Regions from separate parts of the Paenibacillus uliginis N3/975 genome, predicted to be linked through region 3. Evidence: riboswitches for the same ligand, from Rfam matches in the RefSeq annotation. Region 3 holds a riboswitch; each other region holds the start of a gene.
The links. Region 3 has a riboswitch for thiamine pyrophosphate ahead of tenA (thiaminase II). Riboswitches for the same ligand answer to the same signal wherever they lie in the genome.
Positions count from the first base shown of each region.

Region 1: it holds a riboswitch for thiamine pyrophosphate, as region 3 does, so the genes downstream of both, B9N86_RS26625 (ABC transporter substrate-binding protein) here and tenA (thiaminase II) in region 3, are expected to answer to the same signal.
Region 2: it holds a riboswitch for thiamine pyrophosphate, as region 3 does, so the genes downstream of both, B9N86_RS04080 (ECF transporter S component) here and tenA (thiaminase II) in region 3, are expected to answer to the same signal.

Region 1 covers NZ_LT840184.1:5,699,349-5,710,208, reverse strand. The annotation lists gene B9N86_RS26650 (DUF418 domain-containing protein) at 178-1,380, shown strand; gene B9N86_RS26645 (TatD family hydrolase) at 1,453-2,283, opposite strand; gene B9N86_RS26640 (ABC transporter ATP-binding protein) at 2,383-3,183, opposite strand; gene B9N86_RS26635 (ABC transporter permease) at 3,254-4,021, opposite strand; gene B9N86_RS26630 (MTH1187 family thiamine-binding protein) at 4,018-4,311, opposite strand; gene B9N86_RS26625 (ABC transporter substrate-binding protein) at 4,357-5,388, opposite strand; TPP riboswitch at 5,492-5,602, opposite strand; gene B9N86_RS26620 (VOC family protein) at 5,691-6,074, opposite strand; gene B9N86_RS26615 (GGDEF domain-containing protein) at 6,335-7,852, shown strand; gene B9N86_RS26610 (EAL domain-containing protein) at 7,937-8,983, shown strand; gene B9N86_RS26605 (glycoside hydrolase family 65 protein) at 9,082-10,860, opposite strand, start outside.
Region 2 covers NZ_LT840184.1:872,481-883,340, reverse strand. The annotation lists gene B9N86_RS04100 (DUF5704 domain-containing protein) at 1-909, opposite strand, end outside; gene B9N86_RS04095 (S-layer homology domain-containing protein) at 972-2,231, opposite strand; gene B9N86_RS04090 (energy-coupling factor transporter transmembrane component T family protein) at 2,559-3,365, opposite strand; gene B9N86_RS04085 (ABC transporter ATP-binding protein) at 3,362-5,080, opposite strand; gene B9N86_RS04080 (ECF transporter S component) at 5,121-5,750, opposite strand; TPP riboswitch at 5,837-5,951, opposite strand; gene asd (archaetidylserine decarboxylase) at 6,119-6,922, shown strand; gene B9N86_RS04070 (SDR family oxidoreductase) at 6,926-7,789, opposite strand; gene B9N86_RS04065 (helix-turn-helix domain-containing protein) at 8,268-9,053, opposite strand; gene pdxR (MocR-like pyridoxine biosynthesis transcription factor PdxR) at 9,120-10,574, opposite strand; gene B9N86_RS04055 (pyridoxamine 5'-phosphate oxidase family protein) at 10,690-10,860, shown strand, end outside.
Region 3 covers NZ_LT840184.1:5,136,638-5,147,497, forward strand. The annotation lists gene B9N86_RS24055 (helix-turn-helix domain-containing protein) at 1-91, shown strand, start outside; gene thiE (thiamine phosphate synthase) at 239-913, opposite strand; gene thiD (bifunctional hydroxymethylpyrimidine kinase/phosphomethylpyrimidine kinase) at 910-1,818, opposite strand; gene thiM (hydroxyethylthiazole kinase) at 1,815-2,657, opposite strand; gene tenA (thiaminase II) at 2,713-3,384, opposite strand; TPP riboswitch at 3,529-3,632, opposite strand; gene B9N86_RS24080 (MFS transporter) at 3,758-4,936, opposite strand; gene B9N86_RS24085 (hypothetical protein) at 5,340-6,098, opposite strand; gene B9N86_RS24090 (GntR family transcriptional regulator) at 6,399-7,013, shown strand; gene B9N86_RS24095 (betaine/proline/choline family ABC transporter ATP-binding protein) at 7,201-8,358, shown strand; gene B9N86_RS24100 (ABC transporter permease) at 8,327-8,986, shown strand; gene B9N86_RS24105 (glycine betaine ABC transporter substrate-binding protein) at 9,005-9,892, shown strand; gene B9N86_RS24110 (serine hydrolase) at 9,948-10,860, opposite strand, start outside.

The DNA.
Region 1 (10,860 bases), 560 kb from region 3:
AAATCCTCCAAAACATAGCGATCAATAAATAGTATCCAACTAGCATACACGTAAATTCTAAAGAAAGGATAAAGAAATCCGGGGACAACAGTTGAACGGAAATAATCCGCATTTAACTTTATACTTTCTTTATTATTGTACCTTAACCTGAAGGCACAATGATAAGGAGGAACGAACATGGCAACCGTTCAGCATCAAAGAATTACACTCATTGATAGTTTAAGAGGCTTTGCTTTATTCGGTATATTTTTAGCGAATATCAGTTTTTTCACGACGTCGTTACAAACGATTTCTTTTGGGGCCGAGTTATGGTCAGGGTGGTACAATGAGATCTTTTTACTGTTTCGCGGCATTGTTATTGATGGGAAATTCATGTTGATTTTTTCCTTTTTATTTGGTTTTGGTATGGTGTTGTTACAGGAGAGCAGCCTGGCAAAAGGCAGGAAATTCACCCCTATCTATGTCCGGAGACTGATTGCCTTACTTGTGTTTGGTATCATTCATGGAATCTTTATTTGGTATGGAGATATTCTGACACATTACGCAATTTTAGGCTTTCTGCTATTAATCTTTCAGCGCTGTAAACCGAAAACGCTTTTGATCTGGTCACTGTCTCTGTTATTGATAGTTCCGGTTCTTCTTACTGGAGCTAGCCTGATTTCTTCTACAGATACGAACGAATTTGAGCCTTTAAGTAAAGCGGATGCTCATCAGATGGGCGTTTATTTTCAAGAACGGGATGCCGCGATCTATGGAGAGGGCACTTATCAGCAGATTATCGTTCAACGGCTAAATGATTATATATCGTCTTTCTTTAATATGCTGGTCTTCTACCCGCAAATATTAGGGATGTTTTTAATGGGGGCCTATTTCTGTAAACGTCGAATACTGCACGAGGTACGTAGGATCACCATGATGCTGATCATTTTGGGAGGTAGCGTGGGTCTTGCTCTACAACTCATCATGGTATTAATAGAGGGACTGCCATCTTGGGGTGAAGCTGTAGCATTGTTTGTTGGTGCACCTATGCTGACTTTAGCTTATATCGGCATATTTGCTGTGGTTTATCAGAAGAGAGCTTGGCGGAACGTGCTGCACATTTTTTCTTACCCGGGAAAAATGGCCTTTACTAACTATCTTCTTCAATCGATTCTTTGTGGCTTACTCTTCTACAGCTATGGTCTCGGATGGTATGGAACGATCGAGCCAATTTGGCAGATGCTGCTGGTCATTATCATCTTTGCACTACAGATTGTATTCAGTAAAATATGGCTAAAACGTCTTCCGTTAGGACCCTTTGAATATATTTGGCGTCTGTTTACGTATTGGGGAAATCCGGTGAAAAAGGGACGAATGGTCAATAACCAGCTAACAAAATAGCTTAGGTTTTATTCACTCCATGATAAAGGGGCTGCCAAGTGTAACTTTTGGTTCAGCCCCAGCTCTTTAGATCTACCTCATGCGATAAAACCGCCGGGCATTGTCATACAAAATACGGCGTGCCTCCATCAGACTGATACCTTGAATATCGGCCCAGGCTGATGCGACGTCGGCAGTCATGCGAGGGTGTGTTACCTGGCCTTGAAACGGTCCTTCAAACGGCCACGGCCCATCCGTTTCGGACATAACCTGACCGGCGGGGTACAGGCGCGCCAGTTCACGAATTTCCTGCTCGTAGAGCAGGTCCGGGGTGAACGAAATGCAGTAGCCCGCATCAGCCATCCGCTGGATCGTTCCCGGCGACCCTTTGAACCAGTGAAAGTGAGCTGATGTTACGCTATGTTTCTCCAGCAGGTCACAGGCGATATCAGCGTCCTCGTAGACGGCATGAAGGATGACCGGCTTGTCATGCTTTTTGGCAAATATAATGAACCGCTCCAGCAAGTCCTCGTAAGGGCGGTTGTCCCAATCCTTACCGCTGGATTGCGCTTCGAGCCGGGAATAGTAAGGAAGCCCGACTTCTCCCACGGCGATCATCTCATCCAGATGGCTTTCCATAAAGGCGAACAGGGAGTCAATATCGGCTGGAGACGGCATTTGTTGTTCAGGGTGATAGCCAAAGGCGGGTTTCACGCGGTCAACAAATCGGCGTGCCAGTTCGAGATTGCGCTGGCAAGATTCCAGATGCATGGATACGGAGATAACGGATTCCACGCCGTATCCGGGCAGGCTTTCAAGAATGGAAAGCTGCTGATCTATTGGATATGTATCCAGATGGATGTGAGCATCGATCAGGGGATAATTCAAAGAATCCATATCCGGTTTTGTATGAACAGATGCCATTTTTTCATCTCCTTATCTTATACAGCCGTATTCCCGCTGTGGTAGACCTCTGTCATGCAACGCCACACGCACGGTGAGAGCTGCGCGCGGTACAAAAGCTCAGCGCTTTCGCAGCTCTTCACGCATCATTGTGGAGATGTCGTGTTTCAAGGCCAGAAAAGCCGGATCTGACAGGATATTTTCCCGACGGGGACGAGGGAAAGGCACCTCGATTTTTTGCAGAATGGAGGAGGGACGGCTTGACATGACGTACACCGTATCGGACAGAAGCAGCGCTTCTTCAATATGGTGTGTAATCATTAGAACGGAGCGGCGGTGCTCCTCCCATATATCGAGCAGCCAGCGCTGCATGTCGCTGCGGGTCAGCGCGTCGAGTGCGCTGAACGGCTCATCCAGGCACATCACCTCCTGCGGGCTCATCATCGCTCGCAGAAAAGCGGTCCGCTGCTGCATGCCGCCGGATAGCGTGTGCGGATAAGCTTTCTCAAATCCGGTAAGTCCCGCCCGTTCAATCCAGAGGCGCGTTTCCTCCAGTGCTTGAACCCTGGACATGCCGGCGAGTTCACGTGGAAGGAGCACGTTGTCCTCGACTGTGCGCCATGGGAAGAGGGCAGGTTGCTGTGGCATATAGGCGATCAAGCCCTTTTGCCCAGTTACATCTACGCCGTTCATCCAGATGTTACCGGCGTCCGGTGCAGTTAGCCCGCCTATAATGTGAAACAGCGTGCTCTTCCCGCTGCCGGACGGTCCGATGATGGAGACGAATTGTCCAGGTTGTACGGCTAGTGAAAGACCATCCAGTACCTGAACTTCCTTTTTACGATCCCGGAATGACTTATAGATACCACGTGCTTCCAACGCAGGAGAGGAGATCTGTTCCGAGTTGTCCGGATGATCCATCTCGTGTTGTTGGTACGCAGGGTTCAGATCTGTCTTCACCCGAAAACACCTCCCTTATTGTAGATTGGTATCATGATGACTTTTCCTGCTTCGGATTCCAGCGGATGAGCCGTCGCTCCAGCAGAGTTATGAGCGCAACCATGAGCAGGCTTAACAAGACAATGATAAAAATAGCGACAAATACGCGGTCCGTACGGTACGCGGATTTCTGCAGCATCATGAAATATCCGATTCCTTTGTCCGAGCCGATCCACTCCCCAATCACCGCACCCATGACCGAATATGTAGCCGCAATCCGGACGCCAGAGAAGATGGAGGGGAGAGCATGAGGCAGCTCCAGCTTGCTGAACGTCTGCCATTTGCTTGCACCAGCCATCTCCATGTAATTCATCATCGTCCGGTCAGTACGAGCAAGACCATCCATGGCTGAGACGGCGACCGGAAAGAAGCACACGAGTGTAATGACAATAACCTTTGGTAAGATTCCAAACCCGAACCAGATCATGAGCAGTGGAGCCAGCGCAATTGTCGGCACATTTTGGCTTACGACGAGAAGCGGGTACAGTGCGGTTTTCATCCAAGGGACCAGATGGAGAAGCAGCGCGATGACCAGACCGACAGCCGTTCCGATGGCGAAGCCAACTAGTGTCAGCTGCAGGGTGGCAAGTGTATGTCCGAGCAGATCTTCGGCTCCAGCAGCGGCTTCCCTGACGATGTCCGAAGGCGGTGGTAGGATCCAGTCTTCCACATGGAACAAGGAGACAGCCAACTGCCACACTGTTAAAAAGAAGAGGACCGCCACAAAGGGCGGCCATAGACGATTCCACCAAATCCTCATGGACGATATTTCTCAGTCAGCCGGTCCATGCTGATTCCTTCAGGATTTTGCGCGATTTTCACTTGGGATATGACGCTCGGGCAGCCCGCCTGGAAAAGTGCCTCGTGCATATCATTCACAATCTTCAGCAGCTCTGGCAGTTCTCCTTCCAGTGTCGTTTCCAGCGCGTTCACCTGATATTTGACACCTGATTCCTGAATGACTTTGATAGCTACGTCTACATAAGGTATGCTGTCCCGACCGTCGGGCGTCTTGGGAATCACTTGAATGCTGAGCAGTGTACTTGCCATGGTCCATTCCATCCTTTCGTTATATCGGATCTATTGTTCTGCGATTTATGGGCTATCCGGTAAAAAATCATTCGTGAACGCGCTGCCTGCCTCGAGTGGCTTATCCAGCAGTTTACGTTCAAACATCCAATCAGCATAACCCTTCCATACGCTTTCTTTCTGTTCTCCCCAGCGAGGAGCATCGTCTTGATAGAGCGGGCTAAGCCATTTCTGGCTAGCCAGCACCAGATCTTTGTCCAGCTCGGGTACTGCCTTGGAGAGGAGAGCAGCTGCTTCTTCCGGCTGTTTAATGGCGTAGTCATAGCCTTTAGCTGTAGCGCGCATGAACGCTTTGACCAGTTCCGGATCTTCATTGATCATTTTCTCGCTCGTTACCAGTACAGGGGTATAATAGTCCAGCGCTTCTGAATAGTCTTTCACATAAATCATGTCCAGTTTCTCTTCACGCAGCTCGGCTTCAATACCTGTCCAAGCGTAAAAGATCCAGGCAAAATCAATATCGCGCTTCACGGCAGTGAAATAATCCGCATCTCCCATATTAATCATTTTTACCTTGCTTACGTCGGCGTTATCCTTCTCCATGATCGATTTCATCACAGCCTCTTCTACAGGGGAACCCCAACCGCCGTAAGATTTGCCTTCAAAATCGGCTGCTTTTTTAATATTCCGGTCAACCGGAGCGGCAAACCCGGACGTATTATGCTGGATCACAGCTGCGATCGAAACGAGTGGCACGCCTTGAGTTCTCGCGAGAGTGACACTTTCCTGGTAGCTGACACCGAAGTCAGCCTTGCCTGAGGCGACCAGAGCATCACTGCCGCCAGCACCCGGCTGTACAATCTTGACGTTGAGCCCTTCCTCCTCGTAATATCCAAGATCTTTTGCAGCGTAAAGCCCTGTATGGTTCGTGTTTGCCGACCAGTCCAGCATAACCTGAACGTCCCGCAGCTCAGCAGCAGGTTTGTTCGAATCACTGGCCCCTTCGTTGTTCGGCTTTTCTTTGTTTCCGCATCCGGCAACGACAAGCAGCACCGCGCAGATTATCACCAAGGACATCCATCTTTTATTCCGTACCATGTTCTCTCTCCTTCTGAACACTTACTTCTACTTACCTAATCACAAAAAAAGCGTCCCGATATTCGGGACGCATACGAGCGCAAAGGTTGATAGCGGTATAAAGAGACCACTAAATACACATTCCTACGCTGGCATTACCCAGATCAGGTATAAGGGTCAGTATGTTAAGGTATACAATCTCAGCCGGCCAATTCCAGCACCCCGGTTCTTATGAAGTTGTTCACATAATTTATGATTAACTACGTGTATTATAGTCCGGCGTTCAACATCTGTCCAGTAAGGACTGGAAGCTATGGATATCCTCAGCGCTGGAAAAATTCAATGTTCTCCCCTTCGGGCCCATGAATAAAGAAGTAACGGTGTCCGTTCGGCAGAGTAACGATTTCTTCATCTAAATGCGGTACATTCAGAGACTTTACCCGGGCGTATTCTTCTTCAATGTTATCTGTACTCACCGCAAAGTGATGGACAGTCCCCTCTGCGGGAAGGGAGTCACTGTATCCTTGAATAAGCTCGACTTCGGTCTCGTCCTCACCGTGAAAGCCGAGGAATGCCAGCTCTATGACTCCGTTCGTATGTGTCAGTCGTCCTTTCAGCTCAAGTCCGACAACCTCCGTATAAAATGCAAGCGTCTTATCCAGGTCCCGCACCACAATACCCACATGATCCAGTCGTCTTCGTGTCATTTTCCAAGCACTCCTTATATATGAAAGTTTAAGAAATTAAAAGAATCATAGCATTTAATTCCTAGTTGTCAAGTAGGGATAGACGAATTTTATAAGGGAGAAGATCTTCCACAGGTAGGTTCAAATCTTACACTTTTGCGTTCTATTCTTTACTTCTTGGTGGGTAAAAAGTATCATTACAATAGATAAATGCCATAATTCTTTAGGCCTACTACATACATCATGTCTACACAAGCTAACCTTTTACAGGGGGAACGCTTATGAACTGGAATATAGCACGAATGGCACCGCTGAGGCTGGCGGTTATATATTTGTTTGTTCAATTTATGGTTGTGCTTTGGGTTCCGGAAGCCGAGGCTGTTCAGAGGGTCCTGACAGTTATCGCGCCGCTCGCCGCTTCAGGATACCTCGCTTTAGCTGCCTTGCGGCATATGGGATCGCTGCGGATTTTTTGGCTGTTGGTCATGCTGGGACTGATCTGCGAAGGATTAGCCCAGTTCGTATGGGCATATCCGATATGGACCAAGGGAGAATATCTGGCTGAACTGAGCACCGCGGATTGGCTCTGGACCATGGAGATGGTGTTGTTTACCACAGGGCTAGTCTATTTGTTCGGATACGAACAAGGACTGCTTAGAGGTCTGCGGTTTATGTTTGATATCGTTATTATATTTATCGTCTTTATTACGGTAAGTTGGGAATATCTCTTGAAGCCTCAACTGCAGGGTTACCTCCTAGAAGGAGAAGGGACCTCGCTCTGGGTAAACCTGATGTATCCAGTGTGCGGCATTATACTGATATTTTTCACACTTGTCTTGTATGCTAATGCCAAGCAAGTTCAGGCAATGGTTGCAGTGTATCTTTGTTTTGGTGGCTTGGCTTTTGTAATCGGGAACCTATTTTATTTAGTTACTGTCGATTTGGTGGGGGCTGTTCCGAACCCTTATTTGGACCTGCTCTGGACAACGGCTGTGTTCCTTATCGGAATGGCGGGCGTACGTTCGGTTTCTGGAATGCGGGAAAAGGACATCGTGAAGGACAAGCAGCCTGCATTTGGGACGTTTTTGGTAAAGTATCTGCTGCCGTACGGTGTTCTCGGGTGGCTTTTTTATTTGATCACGGAGCGATTCGAGGGATGGAGCGGACTGTTTACAGGCTTGTCGCTTAGCGTATTGTTTATTCTGGTTCGTCAGGTGCTCATCCAATTGGAAAATGACCGGCTGATGGAGCGTCTGCACGTCAGCTTGAAGCAAAGTGAGTATCTCGCCCATCATGACGATCTCACAGGCTTGTACAACCGTCGTTATTTCAATGCCCGTCTGATGGAGGGCATTGAGGATGCTGACCAAAAGGGGAGTAGGCTGGGTCTGCTGTATATGGACCTGAACCAGTTTAAATCCGTGAATGACAGCTACGGTCACCGGACCGGTGATCTGCTTATCCAAATGGTAGCACGAAGACTGTGTTCCTTGGACAGTGAACGAATGATTGTTTCCCGTCTGGGCGGGGACGAATTTACCGTTATGGTCTATCCTGCCGTGGACGATAGAGAACTGGCGGAACTAGCTGACCAGATTAGCGCGCACTTGAGTAAGCCCTATGAGCTGGAGGGAGTCGAGATCCAGACGGGGGCTAGCATTGGACTCGCGGTATATCCTGATCATGCCGCGAATGATCAGGAGTTGATCGGACGAGCTGATTCTGCGATGTATGCAGCTAAGGAGAATGGGAGAAACTGGCAATTTTATGCCCAATCTTCACCTACAGTTTCATCATAAAAATGTTAAAAATTGCAAAGATTTTGTAAGCTATATGCCGATAAGAAGTATAGATAGTGAGTGAGCTTGCCGAGGAGGACAATCATGTTTTGCAATAACTGCAGCACCATTGAACCGATTGAGGACCAGGGAACCATTCATATACGTCCGGTATTTGCCGAGCTGATTTTGATGTTCCGTGAGAACGGCTGTGCTGTGGAAGAGACACCGGAAAGCTGTGCCGTCCATTACAGTGATCGTGAGGAAATGCTCTTCTTAATGCAGCTTATGCAAGATCTTCCCCCGTTCATCCGGCAGCAATTGAACTTTTGCGTGACTGGAGGAGCTGTACCGGATGTTCAGCATAAGTGGATACCACTACGTGAATTTGAGGAACGCATGAAGCATTTTGATGTTGTTAACATGATTTTGGAAAAGCAGTTTACGAGTTTTATGCAGCCGATTGTGGACGGTTCTGAACAGATTGTAGCTTATGAGTTTTTGTTGCGTTCAAGCGAGAACGGCGTGCCGTTTCAGCCCTACGAGCTGTTTGAAACTGCGCGCAAGACAGGGCTGCATTCGTTCTTAGATCGTGCAGCCAGAATATCGGCAATTGAGACGAGTGCTCTTTGGCTACCGAAGGGTGTTAAGCGCTTTGTGAACTTTTTGCCCTCTTCCATATATAATCCGGAATTTTGTCTCACTCATACCTTTGATACGATTGAACGGCTGTCGCTTGAACCGACGGATTTTGTCTTTGAGGTGGTTGAGACAGAGCGTATGGATGATGTGAAACATCTTCAATCTATATTTGAGGTGTACCGACGAAATGGGATCTCCGTAGCGATGGATGATGTTGGAGCCGGCTATTCCACGCTCGAACAGATGATCAGGCTGAAGCCGGATTATGTGAAGATCGACCGGAGTCTAATTGACCATTGTGATGTGAACCCGGCACAGCAAAAACAGCTGTTGACCATTACGGACATCGCCCATGATTTTGGTGCGAAGGTGCTGGCTGAAGGCATTGAACGACGAGAAGAATTTGAATTTTGCTGCGGAATCGGCATGGAGCTGGCCCAGGGTTATTTGTTCGGAAAGCCGGACAGCCGCCCGCCGCGTGACTATGAACGCAGTTTGATATGCTCGTAAGACGTGAGGCACGTATATTCTACAAAAATAAAAAGGGTACCGTCTTTGAGACAGTACCCTTATTCTTATACCCGTCAGACTTCATTCTGTATAGCTAATTATCTGGCCACTTTTACGTCACCCATACCGCTGATGGTGTGCTCTTTGCCGTTCAGACTGATAGCAGCTGGAATATCAGTCTCGTTCAAGACGATAATTTCCTTGTCTGTAACGTTCACCTTCAGGCGGGAGCCGCGGAACATAACCTTAAAGGAGAAAGAAGTCCAGTGTCCAGGAACAAACGGATTCAGGTGTAGCACACCGTCTTTGACGCGCAGACCGCCGAAACCGTGAACAACAGACATCCAGGTGCCCGCCATGCTGGTCGTATGGCAGCCGTCTTCCGTATCATTGTTGTAGTTGTCCAGATCGAGACGTGAGGTCCGAAGGTACATTTCATACGCTTTCTCCTGGTATCCCAGCTCGCATGCGAGAATGGAATGCACGCAAGGGGAGAGAGAGGACTCGTGCACGGTGAACGGCTCGTAGAAATCAAAGTTGCGTTTCTTGGTGTCCAGATCATAACGGTCACCCAGGAAGAACAATCCTTGTAGCACGTCTGCTTGTTTAATGTAAACCGAACGTAGGATGCGGTCCCATGACCAGTTTTGGTTCAGTGGGAGATGCTTCGGATCCAAGTCTTTAACCTGTACAAGCTCTTTGTCAAGGAAGCCGTCCTGCTGCAGGAAGATGTCGCGCTCAGTGTCTACTGGATAGTACATTTTATTAATAATGTCCTGCCATTTCGTCGTTTCTTCTTCCTGAAGATTCAATTTGCCAACCAGCTCCGTATAACGCTCTGGCTCGTTCTGCTCCAGATAGTTCAGCACATCCAGTGTATATTCCATCGTCCAGCAAGCGATCCGGTTCGTGTACCAGTTGTTGTTGACGTTGTTCTCGTACTCGTTCGGGCCAGTCACACCAAGCATTACATATTGGTCCTTGGCAGGAACGTAGTTGACACGCTGTTCCCAGAAGCGGGAAATTTCTGCAAGCACTTCAAGACCGTATTGACCGAGGTAAGCGAAGTCACCGGTGTAATTAACATAGTTATAGATGGCATAAGCAATGGCCCCGTTACGGTGAATTTCTTCAAACGTGATTTCCCACTCGTTGTGGCATTCCTCACCATTCATCGTCACCATCGGATACAGTGCGCCTTTAGTGAACCCGAGCTTTTTCGCGTTTTCCTTTGCCTTCTCCAGATGCTTGTAACGGTAAATGAGCAGGTTGCGGGAGATGCTGGAGTCCGCTGTGCTCAAGTAGAATGGGAGGCAATAAGCTTCTGTATCCCAGTAGGTGCTGCCGCCGTATTTCTCACCTGTGAATCCTTTAGGCCCGATGTTCAGGCGGTCGTCCTCACCGCTGTACGTTTGGTTCAGCTGGAAAATATTAAAGCGGATCGCCTGTTGTGCGGCAACGTCACCTTCGATGACGATGTCGCTTTCTTTCCATTTGTCACACCAAGCAGTCGCTTGTTCACTAAGAAGTGCATTGAATCCTGCCTGTACGGCTGTATTCAACACCTCTCGGGCAGCTTCGACCAATTGACCAAGGCCATGGTTACGGGAAGTAACGTTTGCGACATATTTATAAAGTGATACTTCTTCGCCTTCGTTAGCTTGAACGGATACCCGGTTTCCAACGAATTTTTCCCGTTCAATGATCTCGGCATCCAGATTCAGCTTCTCACCGTTTTTCAAAATCTCGTAGAACATAGCTGAGGTGACATGGAAGTCGAGCTTTTTGGTTTTAATCGTCAATGCTCCTGTACCTTGACCCGCTTCTTTGAACACTTCCAGCCAAAACTTCTCGTCATAGTTAGAGTCTTTATTCTT
Region 2 (10,860 bases), 2.2 Mb from region 3:
CCAGACAGCTGTGATCTTTGCAGACCCTTTTTTGACTCCTTTTATTTTTCCACTGTTCCCAACCAATTCGACGACACCTTTGTTATTAGAGCTCCATTCATGAATCCCCGTAGAAACATCCACCGGTGAACCATAATCAGTTTGACCAGCTGCCATTGTGGCTACAGCAGCTTTTAAATTCGTTTCTTCTCCAACCTTCAGTGATGTTTTACCGGTTAGCGTTATTTTCTTTTGTTCAACTATATCACCACGCCAGTAAATGTTAATTGGTGTGTAATACCCAAACTTGTATTTGGTCCAAGGTAAGTACCCGCCAATTGCATCACTCCAAGCTTTATTTCCTGTGTCCTCCCTTAAGAATTGTTTATAAAGATTCTCATTCATAGACTTTTTACCTGTTTTTGAGGTAATCATAACAGCAGTTTTAAGATCTGTTATCTGAAGTGCCGTTATTTCAGACTGCTCATCTTGTCTACCATCAATCGTTCTAACTTGTGTTATTATCTCATTTGAAATTTTACTTGGATGATACTTGTTTTCACCCTTAGTATAATCTGTCCATTCATGTGGTTTGTATAAAGGACTGCTCTTCATCTCAATTTTATCTACGACCTCAGCTACACCTGGCCACGGATTAAAATCAGTACCAATGTTATTGGTGTAGATGAATCTTCCTGGAGCTCGGTAACTTTCTGCTCGAAATCGTCCATCATCAATTTGATACCAGTACACTCCCGGTTCTGAATCACGTACACCTTCTACCTTAGTAATCTTTTTTTGGTGAGCTGTCGGACCCTTTTTAGCATCCGGAATAAATGTCGGTGGTTTTAAGTCTGCTGTGTCTTCGGGTTCTGAACTCACCACACCAACAGGTGCAGCGAAGATCAAATCGCGACCGAAAAATATCATTGTTATACACACTAATGTAAGTAAAGTAACTGTTCTTATTTTCTTCATAACTATCCTTACCTCTATTCAGGTCTAGGAATGTAAAAAGATGATAGGGTATTATATTTTCCCATTGAACCACCATTATCATATTGTTTCCATTCTCTGTTCAGGTATCTGTGCATCCAAAAACGCCGAGGAACATCTTTTTTGAAGAATCCTGTTTTCAGAAAATTATCTGATTCTGGCAAAACAGTGAGTCCATACTTAGCTAAAGTACCACTCTTGAAACCAAATGCACTTGTGAAGTTATAGAGTGTTGCTCCCGGAAATGCTGCATTTGTTAGTGAAGTATCATCGCTAGGAACAACCGTTGCTTCCAGAAAAACATTATATAAGTCTTTTCTTACAGACCAACTAAAATCCTTATCCAAGAACATTTTTCCATACAAGTTTTTTGGTTTATTCGGAGTACTTGCATCCACCACGATCATTCGATGAACCGTCATCGTGCCCCGATTGTACATCATGGTATACGGTTTATTAGCGAAGCTATCAAAACTCGTTATTTTATCTGTACCGGCAATCTTACCGTAAACATGCGGCGTAGCCGACAACAGATTCGTACCAGTCAATCCGACTTCTCTCATCTCGTTCAGATCTTGATACGAACTCGCTTTCTTATCTTGGACCGTTTCATATCTAGCCAAGATAACGGCAACTTCTGCTCTGGTTGTTGTTTTACTTGGTCCAAAGGTTCCATCAGGATATCCTGCCATAAGACCGGTTCCCAACACTACAGATACGTAAGGATAATCCGATTTATTTAAACCGCCTTTGTGATACTCGGCCACCGGAACCAATGTATCCTCTGTATCTGAGAGAGCCTGTTTAAAATCTTCATTCTTAGCAGCCAACCCCGAAGCCATCCACTTCGCCATTTCCGTTCTTGTCAGTGAAGTACCTGGTTTAAAGCCGTTTGGGTAATCCATAGTTGAAATAAACCCCATGCCAATGGCTTTCGTAATACCCGCTTCAGCCCAATGCCCTTTAATATCTGAAAATGAACCAAGCCCATCTTCAACCATGTTATTGGACACTCTCGACATCAATGTAGCAAATTCTGCTCGGGTAATATTGGCGCTAGGTCGGAACGTTCCATCCAAATACCCTTTAAAGTAACCCTTATTTACCGCCGAATAGATAGCGTCCTTTGCCCAATGATTTCCTGGGACATCCTTAAATTTCGTAGCTGCTGAAACCTCTTCAGTACCCATAAATGGAAATACAGCACTTATTGCGATTAAACCGGCAAGCACACTCTTAAAGTACATTTTCATCATGACCCACTCTCCTTAATATATTTTTAATGCGTTTTCAAAACAGCGATCGTAAGAATAATCCGCATTCGTAGTGATGCTCAGACTTGAAAGTTTTGGTTCATCTTGTCTAGTATTTAAACCTATAGTAAAATCGCTACTATATTATCATAAATTATATTAATTTGGTATTATATTCCTATCACTCCTTCTAGTAAAATAGGCACATTTCCCACGGTTTACGCAGAACTTCACGAAAAAAAGCGGAGCCCACCGAGATCTCGGCAAGCTCCGCTTTATACGGTAGCAGGAAAGTATTCACATGCAGTTTAGCACTATCTATTTCCAAAATCAATTAAATCGCACATCTGCGATCCCGAACCAAGGATACCGAAGGGCAATGGCATAGGCCCCACAAGCAGCTCCTGCCAGCAGAAAAACGATGAGCACATCATACACGGTGAACCGGGACACATAATAGTAGGTTCTATGTTTACCGGCCTCCCCGTTAAACTTCTTGGCCTCCATGGCAGCCGCCACCCGGTGGGCCCTTCGGATGCTCTGGGCAAGTAGCGGAACAGCGTACATACCGGCTCTGTGCACCACGCCCCTAACTCCTCGAATCGGCCGCAATCCACGAATCTGAAGTGCCTGACGGCGGGCCAAATATTCCTCCCACACCATCGGCAGCAGCCGAATGGAAGCCATGAAGCTGTAAGCATATTTGGGAGCAAGTTTCAGCTTCTGCATCAATCCGTAAAACAGATCTACTGAGGATGTTGTTGTGACGAATAGAAGACCCTCAGCCGCAAACGTGATTCCTTTAAACCCAAGATGCAGCCCCCGATAGAAGCTTTCTTCCGACACACGGAACAATCCCCATTCCCACCATATATTCTCGCCCCGACCAAACAGCATCATCGAGGAAGATGAAGATAGAAACGCGATCGCAAACGGAAGGAAGAACAGAAGCATTTTCCAAGGCTTTATGCCACTTAAGACCAACAGACACACGGTAAAAATAACAGCTTGATACATAACAAAATCAATATCATGCGTCAACACGGTCATTAAGAATAGTCCCATCAGCACCCCAAGCTTAACAACAGGATTCGCACGATGCAGCCAAGTCAGCCGATTCGGCTTCCAGAAATTCATCGACTCACCCCCGATAGCATCAAGCTCCGTTCCCCCGAACTCTCATCAGCAGCTCTGTTTTCACCTATGGGACTGGCCGTCAATCTGGAAGAAGCCTGCTGCGAAATAATCTTCCCCTCCTGGACTTCCCATATATGAGTTGCCGCATTTTGGGCAATTTGCATCTCATGGGTTACCATCAGAATAGCTGTACCTGCCTGGCGCAATTCTTCACACATCTCCAATATGGAGAACGTATTCCGCGCATCCTGTCCAAACGTTGGCTCATCCAGCAGCAGCATCTCTGGTTCTCGTGCCATTGCGGTTGCTACGCTTAACCTTCTCTTTTGACCAGTCGACAGCTGATATGGATGACGCTGCTCCAGCCGGCTAAGCCCGAATCGCTTCAGGGATTCACGCGCAGCCATTTCTGCCTCTTCCAGCGGTATTCCGTCCACAAGCAGAGAATAGGCCACTTCATCCAGGACTCGTTCTGTGACGAATTGAAGCTCTGGATTTTGGAATACAAAGCCGATTCGTCCCAGCATTCCTTGCCGGAGTTTTCGTTCCTTTCTCTTTTTCCCTGGCGGGACAATATCTCCACCAAGACGGTATTCCCCTTCCGCCCTAAGCAGTCCCATCAGACCGAGCAGCAGCGAGCTTTTACCTGCTCCATTCGGCCCGATGACGGCTGCGAATTCGCCCGGATAAACCGTTGCTTTATCAACTGCCACAACCGGCTGCCCTTTACGGAGCACCGTGAAATCACTCAGTTCAAGTACCGGGTCTTGATTCACGCCCCCTGAGTGAAGTTCTTCCTGCTCACCACCATGCCATCGATTAATTCGGCTAATATTGCTGCTACCCGAATTTGTGGATAACTCTGTTACATGGGCAGCGCTGACACCACACACACCCTCTGCGTCTAAATCTTCACATAGCTCCTCTGTCCTTACCGTTACCGAAGTTAACGGTCGGAAGGTTTCCGTCCCGGCCGGAGATCCGGCATAGTCATCCCATACGCCCGGATACCAGATCCCGTATTCCGTTAGCTCTTTCTTAAATACGGTAAACACGACCTCGGGACTTCCCTGGCCCAGAATCACGCCATCCGGGCCAAATAGCACCACCCGGTCTACATAAGCTGCCATTTCTTCAATCCGGTGTTCTACAATAATGAGCGTCCGTCCATCTGAAACGGACTTCACAGCTTCCCAAATCTGTTCCCGGCCTTCCGGATCCAGCAACGCTGAAGGCTCATCCAGAAACAGCACCTCCGGTTGAAGGAGCAGCGCCGATGCGAGAGCAAGGCGTTGTTTCATCCCCTGAGAGAGATGGCTGATCGGAATATGTAAATTTTCTAAGCGCAAGCCAACGGAACTTAATACTTCTTGCATCCGGCCAGTCATCTCTTCCTGTGGCACAGAAAGATTTTCGAGCACAAAGGCCAGTTCTTCATCTACATACGGCATGCAAAACTGGGTGTCCGGATCTTGAAACACATACGCCCAAGAAGACGGAATCCGTTGATCCGAGCATTTCATCGGCACCTCTATCGCATGGGGTATCATCCCGCTGAGTACCTGAAGCAATGTGGATTTACCGCATCCGCTCGGTCCGAGCAGAAGCACCTTTTCCCCTTTTTGGGCAGCAAAAGACAGATCTTTAAACACCAGCCGATCTTCACCCGCAAATTTCAGCCGCAATCCTTCCACATACAGCGAGAATGGTACCATTCCTTCGCCGGCACTCGCTGAATGCTGATCACCTGGGTTCTCACACATGGCGCGGATCATCTAGAGCTTCATAATCTTTGGCTGAAGCAGGTCGAAGCAGTGAGGTTACACCTGTCCGCTCCAATGCTTTGGCCAAAGCGAACATCAGAAGTCCTGCAATCAACGCACCGCTTGCAACACGCATGCTGTACTTGGCAACAAACATCCACCACACATAATTGTCTGTATAAGCCAAATAGAAATCCATCACCATCGAACCGATTGCAGACGCTGCACCAGCCAGAGCAACAGTCCAGGCAGCATGTTTCCGGTAACGGAAGGCGGCAAATACCAGTTCCGCTCCCAGACCCTGTATGATACCGTACAGAAGCAGATTCAATCCCCAGCCGCTTCCGAACAGCACTTCAACATGCGCTGCTGCAAGCTCTGCAATTAATGCTACCCCTGGCTTTCGAATCAACAGAAAAGCAAGCGGAGCTGCTGCAAACCACATGCCGTACAACATCTCATCCGCCTCAAAAAATAACGGCTTAAACAAGCTGTATACCGAACCCCAGAAATGGTATACCACACCTAGAACAAGCGAGACCAGAACCGTAACAAGAATATCACTAAGCCGCAGTCCCCTTCTAACATTTCCATTCTTTTTTGCTTCAACACCAGATTGCATCACAGCTTCTCCTCTCTTACCCCAAATTGAATTAACAAACACGACAAAAAACCGTCTGGAAAATATGCGCAGACGGAAAATAGGCCCTATCAGGGTCGGATATTCTCTACGCTGGCATTACCCAGTTCAGATTAACGGTCAGCAGCGGGATCAACATCTGCAGTCTCAGCCTGATTCACTCAAGCCCCCGTATTCCATATTCGGTTTTAAGCTGACTTTAAAATACACCAGTCCTTCCTGAATTTGCAAGCCCCTTTTTTTCAAAATCCCCTTTTTATTGATTTAGCCCTTATTCTATGTCAATATAATGCAGAGTGCGCATATATCCAAAAACGCTATTTGTTAATGCAAGCACAAAGGAGAATTACATGGCTAAACAATTACTGAGGCTAATGACAGAACTGTCCTCCCGAAAGTGGGTATCCCGCATCATGGGTAGCTTTTCCCACAGCAGATGGAGCCGTTATCTCATACCAACGTTTATTCGAATATACAAAATTCCCGCCCATGAGGCTGAAAAAGAAATACATGAATACCGTTCGCTGAATGAGTTTTTTTCCCGCCGTCTAAAAATGGGCATGCGCGCAATCGATGAAACAGCGGGCGCCATGACCAGTCCTGTTGACGCCCTTATCACAGGCATGGGCCCCGTCAAAGCGGGAACCATTTTGAACGTAAAGGGCCAGGATTATACCGTCGACGAACTGCTGAACCATTCTCCACGGATGGGGAACTATCTTAATGGCTATGTATTCGTGCTTTACTTGAGTCCTACCGACTACCACCGGATTCATTCCCCGGTAACCGGTAAGAAAGCGGAAAGCGAACATCTCCGGGGCAAGGTGTATCCGGTGAACGATTTTGCGCTCACCAATATCCGAAATGTACTCAGCCGCAACGAAAGACTCATTACATATATCAGGCATGAACACGGCGAAGTGGCCGTTGTTAAGGTTGGCGCTATGAATGTCAGCAGTATTCGTTATACCGACGAGAAGACGAATGAATGGAGCAACGGCGATGACCTTGCCTACTTTGAATTCGGCTCTACCGTCGTCCTGCTGACGGAGAACGGAACCTTCACGCCTCGCGGTGATCTAAAGCTTGGCGACAAAGTCAAGATGGGAGAACTGCTCGGCCTGCTCCACGAACCGTCTGCCAAGAGCTCCTGAATTTCAGCGCTTCCTGCTTAGCGTCTTCAACACGATGCGCTGGAACATCCGGTAAGGCAGCAGCAGCTTGGCTGTAACGGTCATACGGGTGCCCTTCGGCAGCCGATATCTGAATCGGGGAGATTTCATCCGTGCGATTTCCCCTACCAGATGGGCCACCTCTCGTGGGTCGCCGCTGCTTTTGGCGGTTGCTTTTGAGAAATTCAGCACATCATCCAGCATAGCCCTATAGGGAGATCCCTCTTGTGCGCTAATATCACTAAACCCTTTACTCCATATGGCTGTACCATACGCACCGGGTTCGATCAGCACCACATCGATTCCTAACGGCTGAAGCTCCAGTGAGAGGCATTCACCAAATCCTTCTACAGCGAACTTTGAGGAGGCATATGGTCCGTAACCCGGAAATCCGACTACTCCGCTAATACTACTCATAAAAATGATTCTGCCTTTTCCTGTTCTGCGTATGAGCGGGAGGGCGGCTTGTGTCACAGATACGGTTCCGAAGAAATTCACATCCATCTGTTTCCTCCATGCTTCAAGCGGCACCTCTTCTACAAATCCGCCAACGGCCTCACCCGCATTGTTCACAAGAAGATCCAAACGCCCCCATAACTTCTCAATTTCAAGTACAGCGTTCTTTACCAATTCCGGCTCGCATATATCCAGCGTGACCACATGAATCCGTGATTCCAATCCTGCTTCCCTTGCTAAGCTGAGCAGTCTGTCCGAGCCTTCCGGCCTTCTCATTCCCGCCGCCACCTGGTATCCCTGTCCCGCCAATTCCAGACATATCAGAAGTCCGAAGCCGCTGGAAGCCCCTGTTACGAGCGCTGTTTTCCCTGTTAACTCCCCCATTATTCTCATCCGTTCTCTCCTTCAGACCTTGATTGTTCCAGTGCTAAAATTCCCTACGTTCCATCTATCTTAGTATCCGCCATACATAGATTCAATAGCATACCAACCAAGAAGAAACGCCTTCGGCATCCTACATAAGGATGGAGAGCGTTTCATCGAGAAATATTAAATTATTTATACGTGAAACATATAATCAAATATTTCAAAAAAGCACCCCGCTATGTTCGACGGTAGGATAATTCCTCCCGGGAAATAACGAAGGTGCTGAAATGTATTATGAATGAATTAGAACCACAAATCCTTTTCGGGCTTCGTATTCTTAAACCGACGCAAACGGTTTCTAAAAATGCCACAGCCTCCGCAGCTACAAATCAGGCTACGCATCCGTCTTCTTTGGCTCATTGCCGGTCCCCCCCTCTCTGTCTTTCCAAGACCTTATTCGGAGCATTACCCTTACAATTTCCCCGTGAACCAGAGCTATCCTGCTTTAGCGAACCTCAGAAGGACTTCTCCCCGTGTACTGCTTGAATTGGCGGCTGAAAAAGAAAATATCCCTATATCCGAGAGCATCAGCCACCTCCGTCACATTCATTCCCTGGTGGAGCAATAGATGCTGAGCCCGCTCTATCCTCATTTTGATAATATATGACTGTACCGGCGTGCCGATAAGCTCCTTGAACTTAATCGAAAAATAGCGCGGAGACAACCCGGCCCTTGCCGCCAGATCTTCAACCCGGTGCGGTATCCCCGGATGAAGGCGGACGTAATTGGCAATCTCATGAATCGCTTCAGTCAGATGATTGCTCGCTTTCTTAATCACCGGTGTATCACGGTCTTCCCTGAGCAGGTAGATCATCAGCTGTTTTAAAATGACTTTTCCTTCTTCTTCTGCCCCGTAAGGTTGATCAAGGTACAGCCGAACGTATCTGGCAAGCAAATATTCAAAATCCATTGTCTCGTTCAGCCTCCGGTAAGGCGCCGGCACCTCGCTGACAGGATCGGTAACATCAAAATGTATGTAGGTTAGAACTAACGGCTTCTGAGGGTTATGTGTGGCACTCGTATGATCACCAGGGTAGAACAGGAAACAGCTTCCTTTTCCTACCTCAAATGGCTTGTCATTAAGCACTACGGTCCCTTCCCCGCTCCACACGTAAAACAAGTCGTAATTTTGCATCGGCTTTTCGCGCTTTTGCCACTTCCACCCCGGTTCGCAGGCGATTTTGGCCAAGGCGGGCTTGATTACAAAAGAAGACAGCGATGCATTCAGCATCACGTCACTCCCCCTTGTCTCTCCAAAGTTAATCTATCTCTCTATCACCATGATACTCCTTTTTTTTTACTTTTGCATGTCCTCCCATGCGAGAGCCATTCGAGAGACACCTCTTGCAATTTGTTCTTCATTTAGATGGGAGAATCCGAAGCATGCCGCCGGCGAGCCGGGGGAAAACCGGTATACAGCCGCATCCCTGAATTCCACGCCTCTCTTGCGTGCGGCCTTCTTAAAAAGCTCATACGTCTCACCATCGTGAAGCCATTTCGCATAGACATGCAAACCCGCATCACCCGGTTCCAGCTGAAACAGATGTGTTGCCTTTTCCTCCATTTGACTGCAAAAAAACCGATGTCGCCCTCCATACAGCCGGGTCATCCGGCGCAGATGACGACTGTAGGCTCCCCTTGATATAAAAAGAGACAAGGCACGCTGCTCCAACAGTGACGATGACACTGGCTCATACAATGCCTTGGCGGCGATCACCGGCTTCACCAACGCCTTTGGAAGAACGGCGTATCCAAGACGCAAACCGAGGAACATCGTCTTGGAGAAAGATCCAATAAAGATCACATGCCCTCCGTCATCCAGTGCTTTAAGCGGCTCCATTGGACGACCGCCCCAGCGAAATTCGCTATCATAATCATCCTCAATAATGATCGCTTGATGAAGCCTTGCCCATTTCAACAGTTCTCTCCGTCGTTCTAAAGACAGTACAGCTCCAGTTGGATATTGACGGCTCGGTGTGACAAATAAGAGCCTTGCATTCCAGTCCTCCGGAATAAGACCAGACCTGTCAACCTCCGCTGGCACAATGATTCCGCCGCAAGATTGTACAGCATTTTTTATCCCATGATATCCGGGATTTTCAAGGACGACCGGATCGCCCGAATTTATTAATAATTGAGAGAGAAGGACAATACCCTGCATCGATCCGCTGAAAATAACGATATGATCAGCATCCGCCTGGATTCCCCGGGTAAATCTCAAATGTCCGGCAATCGCCCGGCGGAGTTCCATATGGCCGGCAGAGAACGATTCCCGAGATATTCCCTCTTTCGCTTCATTGGCTGCGTGACCTAAAAAACTTTTCCATTCCGTATACGGAAAATTTTCGGAAGCCACCCGCTCTCCTGTAAATGCTAAGAGCTCTTCCGCATTCCCTTCAGTCTGACCACTTGGAGATGACATCATGTCCAATACACGTTGTCCCCATGTGGATAACATCGGACCACTGTTTATAGGCTCGATCTCTTTGTTTGAAAGCGAAGCTCCCCTTGCCACATAAGTCCCGCTGCCTGTCATAGCGTTCACGTAACCTTCGGCAAGAAGCATATCATAACTTTGTGCAGCCGAACCCCGCGACATTCCATACTGCCGGGCAAGCTCACGTGTTGCAGGCAGCCTTGTTCCCTCCGGTAACATACCGTTAATAATCGCATCCCGCAAAGCATGATATAAGGCCAAATATTTATACCGATACTTCTCCAAGTAGGAATCAATGGGTAGACCAAGCTCCATGGCTGCCCCTCCTGTCGTTAAATGGACTAATTTAATTAATGTATATTGGCTCTTTTTTCTTGTCAATCTTCCCCGTATGCTGGATGAAATTATAAAAAGAGGGAGATTAACAACCATGCGAAGAAATGAGTTTATGGTGGAGGATCCAAAGGAAGTTGAACAATTTTTAGCGGAGATGAGCTTTGGGTTTCTAGGTACCGTTGATGAATCAGGCTGTCCACGAGTCACTCCTCTAAATTTCGTGTTTGTGGAAGGCGCTTTTTATTTTCATGGAAGTCAGGCCGGG
Region 3 (10,860 bases):
CCTGCTTGAAGTTAATTCCCTGCTGCTTCAGCAGGATGAAGACAACCAGTTAAGAGGGTTAAACATCCTCAAGGAGCTATACCGAAGATAGTTTAAATGTAATAACTTCTGCTGAAACACTATGAAAAGAGCCTTTTCCACTTATCAGTGGAAAAGGCTCTTTTTATGTTTCCAATTTATGATTCCATGCTGTATTCTTTAGCTCGAATAAAGCGAGAATCTCAAAAATTCAAAGTCATCACCCTAACCTCACTACTGCCTGGTTCACTGTGGCCGCTATCCCCTCCACTGCACTCCTAACCCGCTCCGCCTGCGTTACCGCCGAAATCACCGCGACACCATTCGCGCCTGCGCGGATCACTTCCTCCGCACGGTCGGCAGTAATGCCGCCTATCCCAACGATAGGCAACTCAATTCCAGCTCCTCGCATCTCACGCAAAATGGCGGTGCCTTGTGCTGCCTTCGCATCGTCCTTGGAGACGGTCGGGTAGATCGGCCCGACGCCGAGATAATCCGCGCCGTGAAGAATCGCCCGACGGGCTTCTTCCACCGTGTGGGCGGAAACGCCGAGAATTCGGTTCCCGATCCGTTCGCGGACGGATTCGGCGGATTCATCGTCTTGGCCGATATGTACGCCGTCGGCGTTCAGTTCCAGCGCCAGCTCGACATCGTCGTTCACGATGAATGGCACGCTAGCGCGGCGGCACATGTCCTGCAGCTGGCGGGCGAGTGTGAACATCTGCTCACCGGACAACGCGTCCGTCCCCTTCTCGCGGAACTGGAACAACGTGATGCCACCGGCTAAGGCCTCTGCCAGCACCATCTCCGGCTCTGTCCGGCAGTTCACATTGCCCATGACCAGATACATCCGAAGATATTCGCGCATCCTGACGGGAGAAATTCTCTCCTTCATCGAAGCACCTCCTGACGACGGCAGCCGTAGGCCCAATGGTTTGTCGGTCCGTAACCAGCACCAAGATACAGTCCATCCTCAATAGCCGCCTGAATAAATGCTCTTGCATTCGCGATAGCTACTAGCGGAGACATCCCTTTGGCTAATCCTGCGGTAATCGCGGCGGAGAACGTACATCCCGTACCATGTGTATGTACAGTGTGCACCCGTTCGCCGGTCAATTCTGTAAAGACCGTGCCATCATAGACCAGGTCAACAACCTGCCCGCTTCCGCAGTTCGCCCCATCCTCGCTATTTTCGTTGTACTCAAAATTTTCACGGGTGTCACTACTCCAGCCGACCTGCCCATCCTCGCCCTCATCATGCCCGCCCTTGATCACAACGATCTTCGGCCCTAGATCGCGGATACGCCTTGCGGCTTCCCGGCGGTCCCCCATGGATCGGATGCTCATCCCGGATAACACTTCGGCTTCCGGGATATTAGGAGTAACGACGAGCGCCAAGGGCAACAAATCCTCCTTGAGTGCCTGCACCGCTTCTGTCCGCAGCAGCTCGGCGCCACCTTTGGCGATCATCACCGGATCGACAACAACCTTTTCCCAACCAAATTTCCGGATCTGTTCTGCCACGATGCGGATAATATCTGCACTAAACAACATGCCAGTCTTCAAAGCATCTACCCCAAGGTCTGACCCTACAACTTCGATCTGCTCTGCCGACGCTTCCGGAGGTAGTGGATATACCCCATGGACACCCAGTGTATTCTGTACCGTTATCGCAGTAATAGCCGACATGCCATATACACCAAGCTCCTGAAACGTCTTGAGGTCCGCCTGAATTCCGGCTCCGCCGCCGCTGTCCGAGCCAGCAATCGTCAACGCTCTGGGAACGCGAGTGCTCGTCATCGTCTATCACCTGCAGCGGCTGCACTCAATTCCCGAATAACGGAGCGTCCCTCCAATGAGCCCGGGTGCAGCTTGGCGAGCTCATCCAGAAACGCAACCTGGAAGCTTCCGGGTCCGAGATCAGACGTACGTTCCGCTGCCCGTGAGGCAGCCGCACCATAAAAGGCGAGGCCTGTAGTACCTGCCAGCATCAGGTCCGGTTCAACTGCAGCAAAAGCACCCAGCACCGAGGTCAGCAGACAGCCTGCTCCGGTCACCTTGGTGAGCAACACGTCTCCACCGCTTATGATCCGGACTAACGCTCCATCCGTAATGACATCCTTTTGTCCGGTAATCGCGACGATCGTATTCAGCTCTCGTACGGCCCGTATCGCCAGGTCCACATTCCCACCGCCTGCGCTGTCTCCAGCATCCACGCCTTTGATCTCCCGTTCCTCTCCCACAAGATGGGCGATTTCAGCCGCATTGCCCCGCACGAGTGAAATCTTGACCTCGCTAAGGATTCGCAGAGCCGACTCCGTCCGAAACGTTGTGGCTCCCGCGCCCACCGGGTCCAGTAGAACCGGGACGCCATGGGCATTCGCCGATTGCCCGGCGATGATCATGGCGTCCACCAATTCACGGGACAATGTTCCAATGTTCAGCACCAGCGCACCTGCGATCTTCGCCATGTCAGCGACTTCATCAGGAGAATAAGCCATCACAGGCGATGCGCCCAACGCATAAAGACCATTCGCCGTAAAATTGGTCACCACCACATTCGTCATGTTATGTACGAGCGGTTTGTTTGTTCGCACCTTTTCAAGGAGAGCAGAAAGCTCTTGATCCAGCATACTCATATTGATCAGCCTCTCTTATCATTATAGAATCGCAAAAATATCACAAGTCCGCAGCCTACACCTGCAATGGCCACTCTTCCTGCCGGTAAGCCATGTCCCAGAACATATACTCCAGCTGGCAGCTGAGCATGAAATGTTCAGCCATGCGCTCACGCTCGGCAGCCGTTGCTTCTTGCGCCCACGTATCCACACGACTGCGGAAATTGGCTGCTGCATCTTCGGCCCGATTCCCGTAAAAATATATCCACTCATAGAACGGATGGCTCTCATCCGGCTGAACCTCATCCAGCAGCTTCCGGCCGATCTCTAAGTACGTCCAAGGACAAGGCAGCAGCACGGCCATGATCTCACCAAGGCTACCTTCGTGTGCAACCGTCAGCATGTGATGGATATAATGATGTGCGGATGGAGCGAGCGGGTACCCCTGCATTTCTTCATAAGTTACTCCTGCAACAGCACAGAAATTTTGATGCGGGTGAACTTCGCTGTGGAGTATAAAAGAAATCTGTTCATTAAAATCTGCAATCTCATCCCGTGTTCTACATTTAGAGATCGCGATCCCGTAAATCCGCATATAGGCATTCAAATACTCATAGTCCTGTTTGATATAGTGAATTAACTGTTCCTTGGACAAATTCCCGTCTGCAATACCTCTCACAAAGGGATGCTCATAAATGGCCTGAAAAATGCCGTCCGCCTTCTGACGGAGCTCTTGCGTAAAACTCACTTTTCCCCACCTCCAAATAATTGAAGAGCAGGAAGTCCCGTAAGACAGCACCCTCGGAACAACGCAAAAAAAAGCCGCCCCGAAAGCTGGAGCGGCTTCATCTATATGCCTATGAGTGTGAACGAACACATCGCATTTAAGACCTTATAACCGACTCCACTTTCCTACGCTAGTATGAACTAGATCAGGTTCAAAGGGTCCAAGATATCCTCTTGTCTCAGCCGCTAACGGCTCCCCTAGTGGACTTCCTATTCTATTGAGTAATACTGTACAAAGGTTTACTAGATCTGTCAAACATCGTTATTAGAAAAATGAATACGGACTATCGAAGCTGCTTTATCTTTTTCAAAAATATGTACAATTCGCTTTAAGCTCATTTATGGGAATGAGTCCGGTTCTCTATCGTAACCACTGGATGGTACGGTTCGTCTTTCGGAAGCATAGTCAACAGGAATGGAACCAGCAGAGCCATACTTACTGCAAATATAATATAAGGAACAGTAGGGCCATATGTATCAAACACAAAGCCACCCAATGCAGGTCCTATGATCATCCCAAGATTTGAGCCAATGGAATATTTGCCAAAGGCATCCCCAATATGTTCTTCTGGAATCCTCTTAAAAAACATGGCATCGAGAGAAAGATTAAACGTTGAACAGGAAATGATAAAAATTGTCCAAAGTAAAGCAAAAATGCTTAGACTAGAAGAAAATACAATTGTCGAAATGGTTATGAAGGATATAACTACTGATAAAGTAGTAGCCTTACGATAACCTATACGATCTCCAAGTTTGCCCAAAAAGGAACCTGAAAAAGATGAGACAAGCATTGGCAACAAAAAAGTAATGGCAATTTCTTTAATGTCTGCATCAAATCCAGCTTGTAGATAGGGTATTAATAGAGCAAAAATCATACTGGATAACAAACAGAAAAGCACATTAACAAACCAGATTTTTCGCTTTTCTGGAGATAAAACAAGTTTAGGTATATAAGTCATACGTTGCTGCTCAGATGCTCTGGATATGACCAAAGAGTAAACAAATGCCAATGCGGCAACTGCTCCACAAGCCGTAAATAATACTGTCCATCCGTTCAGCAGCTCATATCTGTTTAGAATAAAAAAACATAATCCAACGCCAATAAGACCGCCGAAATTTCGGTTACTGCTAAAGCTTCCTAATTTTTGTGCAAAACCACTTTTTGTATCTGTGATCATTCCGTACAGGGATATTGTAAGCAAAATACCTGCTACACCATGTATCACTCTGGCGAGGAGCAGAATCGATAATTCAGTCGCAACGGCATAGACAAAGTACGCTATGAAAAAACACAATAAAGAACTTATAAATATGGAGCGCCGACTGTATTTATCTGAGACCTTACCAAGAATAAGTCTCATGATCAATTGAAACATTGAGAACACAGAAATTAAGATAGTGAGTTGAAACGTAGTAAATCCCAGCTCTTTTGTATACACAGGCAATAAAACGTCAAGAAAAATGATTGGTAAAGAAATCATAATAATAGGAATCTTTAATTTCTTATAATCCATGACAACACCTCTCTATTTTTTCTGCTACCATCCTCCTGCAGAAGCTCGATACACTTCCCGATCCAGGACGCCCGTAAGTTTATTAATTAATCCTAATCAAAAAAGCAAAAAATGTAAATGCTTGTTAATTATGTTTGTGTGTATAAGCAAAATATGAATCTTAATTCATTGACCATAATGTTCTCAGTGGTAAATACGGGAGCTTATGTTCTTATTTTTCTGAAGCGGTTGTAAAAATGGGACTATGACAAAAAGAGACGAATGAAGGACAACAGATTTTCTCTGACGCCGTAAAGAAGTGATTTTATGATGGCCGAATTGTTAGTACAAGCTCAGCAACACCACGATCAGGAGGCATCGCCAACAAGAAAAGGCTGGCCAATTTATATTGGTCAGCCTTTTCTTATTTTTCAATAGGTTTAACTTCAATTTGATTAACAACGAATTCATTCTTAGCACTATCGAATTTATATGTGACATTGAACTCACACACATATGTGGGGGATACGCCAACAGATCCCGAGATATTTAATTTTATTTTTTGATTCTCCAATGCATAAATAACTATACCGCCGAAACCAAGCTCATCTTGATTGTAATCTGGCGCTGGATCAAAACCATAATCGAACTTATATTCTTTTCCTTGCGTTTTAACAGTAATTGCTAAAGTATCATCCTTATTTTTAGCAACATGTGATTCAATTTGACTGGCAACAATGCCCTCATAACTTTGTACTTTAATTTCGGATAAATCCTGGGCATTAACTACATGGATATCAAAGTTATCTAAGCCTGTCCCTCTGCCAGTCTGAATGATAATTACAGCTTCTTCCTTCCCGTCACCTGTAACATCCGTATAGAACACCTGCGGTTCAGTTCCCGTATCACCAGGGTATTTCCAATCAAAGTCTCTTTGACTTCCATTAATATTTAAGGTTACCCCTTTAACTCCATTCTTCGTTTCCTTAGTAGCATAAAGTTTTACTTCTTCATTTTTTGAAGCCTTAATCAATTTTGCATCAGTCTCTTGCTCAGGCTGCGTTGTTACCTGTTTATTGGGAGATTCGCCTGACCCTTGCGTAACCGTTGCTAGCTTATCTGTACCACATCCCGAAAGCAAAACTGCACTCAACAACAACAATGTACCAATTTCTTTTTTCAATTTCCTTGTGCCCCTTTCATTGTGCCTAGCAGAAATTATATCAAGGTAAATAAGAAGATGAATTACAAAATAATAACAATATTTAGTGATATAGTTAAATATATGTTAACAAACCTCAGGCATCACTTCAAACAATACGCCAAGCCCAATTCACAACTAGAAATGAGATTCATACTCCTACTCATATCAAACATATCTACAAGATCATGCCAACATCATAAAAACACATGACATACAGAGTATAATAAAACTGCTATAATAGTACAGGATATTGCAATTCATAATGGCAGGAGGATCATCGTGCAAGACATCGCTGGTTACAAATCAATTGCGCTTGATATTGCGCAAAGAATCGTGAGTGGTGAATTTGGTGTTCGAAGTAAAATATCAGGTAGGTCATTACTGGCTAGTCAATATCATGTATCGCCAGAAACAATTCGAAAGTCCATTAATTTGTTAAAAGAAGAGGATATCGTCTCCGTTTCGCAAGGGAAAGAAATCATTGTTATTTCAGATCAGCGAGCATTGGATTACTTAACTAAAAATAATTATTTAAAAACCGTCTACTCCTTAAAGCAAGATCTAGAAAATTTGCTGGAGCAGAAAAAGGAAATTGATCATAAATTTGAAAAAGTTATATCCGGGATTATTAATTTTTCGGATCGGCTTCAGAATCTAAAGCCATACCATCCCATTGAGATTAACGTGAGTGAATCTTCACATGTCGTGGGTAAGACCATTGGAAACTTAGAGTTCTGGCAACAGACAGGGGCTACCATTATTGCTTTACGCAGAGGTACCGACATCTCAATATCACCAGGACCTCACGTGATTTTACGAGAAAATGATGTATTGATTGTTGTGGGCGATGGTCAAGTCCATCAGAGAACAACACAATTTATTAATCAACAATAACGGTAGAAAACACAACCATGGTGGTTGTGTTTTTTTTTGCATTTCCACTGACAAAAATATTTTTTACCATAATTATACTAACAACTTATTTAACAATAATGGGTTGTCAGTTAAATTTTTCTTTGTTATAGTATTGAAAACGTTTCTAGCCACGGGGGTGCACCACAGAATGAAGGAGCATGATGCTATGATTAAGTTTGAAAATGTATGTAAAACGTATGCAGACGGATCTCAGGCTGTTAAAAAAATGAATTTTGAAATTCAAGCAGGTGAGTTCATCGTCTTGATTGGACCGAGTGGTTGCGGTAAGACAACGACCATGAAAATGATGAATCGATTAATTCCCCATACGGAGGGGACCATTTCCATAAGAGGCCAAGATATATCTCGACTTAATCCTGTTGAATTAAGAAGAAATATTGGATATGTCATACAACAAGTTGGACTTTTTCCTCACTATACCATTGAAGAGAACATCGCATTAATTCCCCATCTAAAAGGTTGGAGTAAAGAACAAAAACATCAGCGTGTTCAACAATTGTTGCAACTTATTGGATTAGACCCCAACCAATTCGCCAAAAAATATCCCCGTGAATTATCTGGAGGCCAACAACAAAGGATTGGTGTAGCTCGGGCATTAGCCGCAGATCCTGAAGTCATCCTCATGGATGAACCGTTCGGAGCTCTAGACCCCATTACGAGAGAACAATTACAAGATGAGTTGCTACGATTGCAGAAATCTCTCAAAAAAACCATTGTATTCGTTACGCATGATATGGATGAAGCGCTGAAATTGGGCGATCGCATCGCAGTAATCAAAGATGGAATGTTGCTGCAGATGGATACGCCAGAGAAGCTGCTTAATGAGCCAGCCCATGGATTTGTTGAACAATTTATTGGAAAGAATCGAATCTATCAGAATCCTGCATTTATTACTGTCAAAGATATTATGCGTGAGAATCCGGCTGTTGCTACACCCGACTTGTCCCCATCAAGAGCATTTGCTCAAATGAGGAAGCGAAGAACAGATACGCTAATTGTTGTCAATGATCAAGGACAATTTAATGGAATCGTGTCGGCATACGATCTACAGTCGCGCATGGAATCCATATCTACAATTCAAGAACTAATCATAGATTCTGAATTTTACCTAGATGAGACGGCAACTGCAAAAGATGCACTAATTGCTATTGATGATGCCAAACACGGTATCATCCCTATCGTAACAAGTGAAATGAATGTTATTGGGGTTGTAACAAGAGCGAGTCTATTAACAACATTTGCAGGGCACTGGGCCGGTAAGGAGGAGAACAATGAGGCAATCGCTGTGGGAACAACTCATTAAACAATTTAGCTCAAGATGGGAAGATCTGTTGGCTTCAATAGGAATGCATATCGAGCTTGTTCTAATCTCTATGCTGATTGCCATTATTGTAGGAGTACCTTTAGGCATATTAGTTTCTCGTGTTCCTTCGTTAAAAAGTTGGGTTATTGGTGGAGCCGGTATTCTGCAGACGATCCCCAGCTTGGCACTGTTAGGTTTTATGATCCCTTTATTTGGAATTGGTATCAATACAGCCATCGCTGCCCTCTTCTTGTATTCGTTATTGCCGATTATTCGGAATACGTATACAGGAATTAAGGATGTGGATGCTGCTACAATCGAAGCGGCCAGGGGCATGGGGATGACGGATATGCAGATTTTGTTTAAAGTCCAGCTCCCGTTAGCGTTATCTGTCATAATGGCAGGGATTCGTACGTCTACGGTTATTAATGTGGGTACAGCAACCCTTGCAGCCTTTATTGGTGCAGGTGGTCTGGGGGATTTCATCTTCTTGGGTATATCTAGAAATATTGATGCTCTTATTCTTCTTGGTGCTGTACCGGCTGCAATTCTCGCTTTAATCCTGGATTTCTTATTAGGCGTAACGGAGAAATGGACAACACCAAGAGGTTTAAAAAATACGAAATAAAAGGGGAGAACGAGAAACATGAAGAAACAATGGTTTATATTAGGTTTGATATCAGTACTTATGATTTCATTGATTGGATGCAGTTCAGGCAAAGAAAGTAAAGAGACCATCACCATTGGCTCTAAGAACTTTACCGAGAATATCTTATTGGCACATATGATGGCTGATTTAATCGAGAAGAATACCGATTTGGCTGTAGAGCGAAAAGTGAATTTAGGGGGATCCGATATTGCTTGGAAGGCCTTAAAAAGCAATGATATTCAACTCTATCCTGATTATACAGGTACTATCGTAGCTAACTATTATCAGCAAGAGACAGGAACTGCGGAAGAGACATTGAACAAAACACTTGATCTTATGACAAAAGATAAGTTGTCTTTTCCTGCAAATTTCGGCTTTAATAACACCTACACTTTAGCAGTAAGTAAAGAAACGGCTGCGAAGTATAACCTGAAAACGTTTAGTGATCTAGCGAAAGTAGCGAATGAGTTAGTATTGGGTTGTGAGTTCGAATTTAAGGATCGCCCAGACGGATATCCAGGACTAGAAAAGACTTATGGAATGAGCTTTAAGAAGGTGAATGCGATGGACCGAGGAATTATGTATCGATCACTGACTGATGGGCAAGTCGATGTTATTAATGCTTTCGCTACAGAAGGTCAAATCAAGGTTCATGATTTAGTAATATTAGAAGATGATCAAGGTTTTTTCCCTCCATACCATGCGGGAACAATCATTCGTGAGGATGTCCTGGCGAAGTATCCAGAACTAGAAAGTACATTAAAAAAACTTGAAGGTGTATTAGATGAACAAATCATGCAAGATTTGAACGCAAAAGTAGATTCTGAAGGCCTTAAGGCCGAGAGCGTTGCACGTGATTTTTTGAAAGAAAAAGGCTTGATGTAAACATGATATTAGAGCCCTTCATAGAACTTATGAAGGGCTCTTGTCCCTTCCAACATTACTCCGCCCGAATCGCGTGCTCCTCTGTTCCATTTTCTTCATAAATAATAAATTTTGAAGCTTTGGCAGGCGTATCTGCAACGAACTCCACCTCCACCGGCAAAGGCCGGAGGAAAAACCTTACTTCTGATGAAGGATATAGCTCCAGACGCATTTGTCCGTCAGCTTGAAGATACAGACGGTCCTGCTCTACAGTAATCCATGCAGCTCTGCCATCACTGAGTTGATAAGAACCTGTATAACGCTCATATATTTTCGGATCAACCTGTACCGCTCTTCTCTTCTCGGGACGTTCCGGAATATCAAAAGGCTGGTCGAACAAAATATGTTGAACTGCTGCAATGATACTTTGCTCAAATTCGTAATCCTGTTCCATATTGCTCAGGTATATAATCGTTTTGCTCTCGTCGATATAACGAATCATGAGTGTCGCATACCCCGGCCATCCACCGCTATGGCTAACGGTCATCCCCTTTTCCGCATTCTTTTCCAGAATCCAGCCGAAGCCGTAATCATACGTTTCTCCGTTATTCAACCGGACCGGCGTGAAGGCTTGCTTAAGCGTTTCTTCACTTAATATTTTATCCGAATATAAAGCTTGATCGAATTTCAGTAAATCCCCTATTGTAGAGTTCACTGTTCCATCTCCTTGAATGCCATCAAGGTAGATCACATACTGTGTCTCCAAAAGCTGTTCCGGAAGCACATATTCACCCGAAATCGCATCGTAAACATAACCATAAGCATATCCGGAAATTTTCTCATTCGAATATCTTCGGTTGTATACCCGCGAATTCAGCATACCTAGTGGACGAAACAGATACGTATCCATGTACTCGGCGAAGCTCAGTCCTGAAATCCGTTCTACAAGCAATGCGAGCATGACATACCCGGTATTGCTATATTCCCAT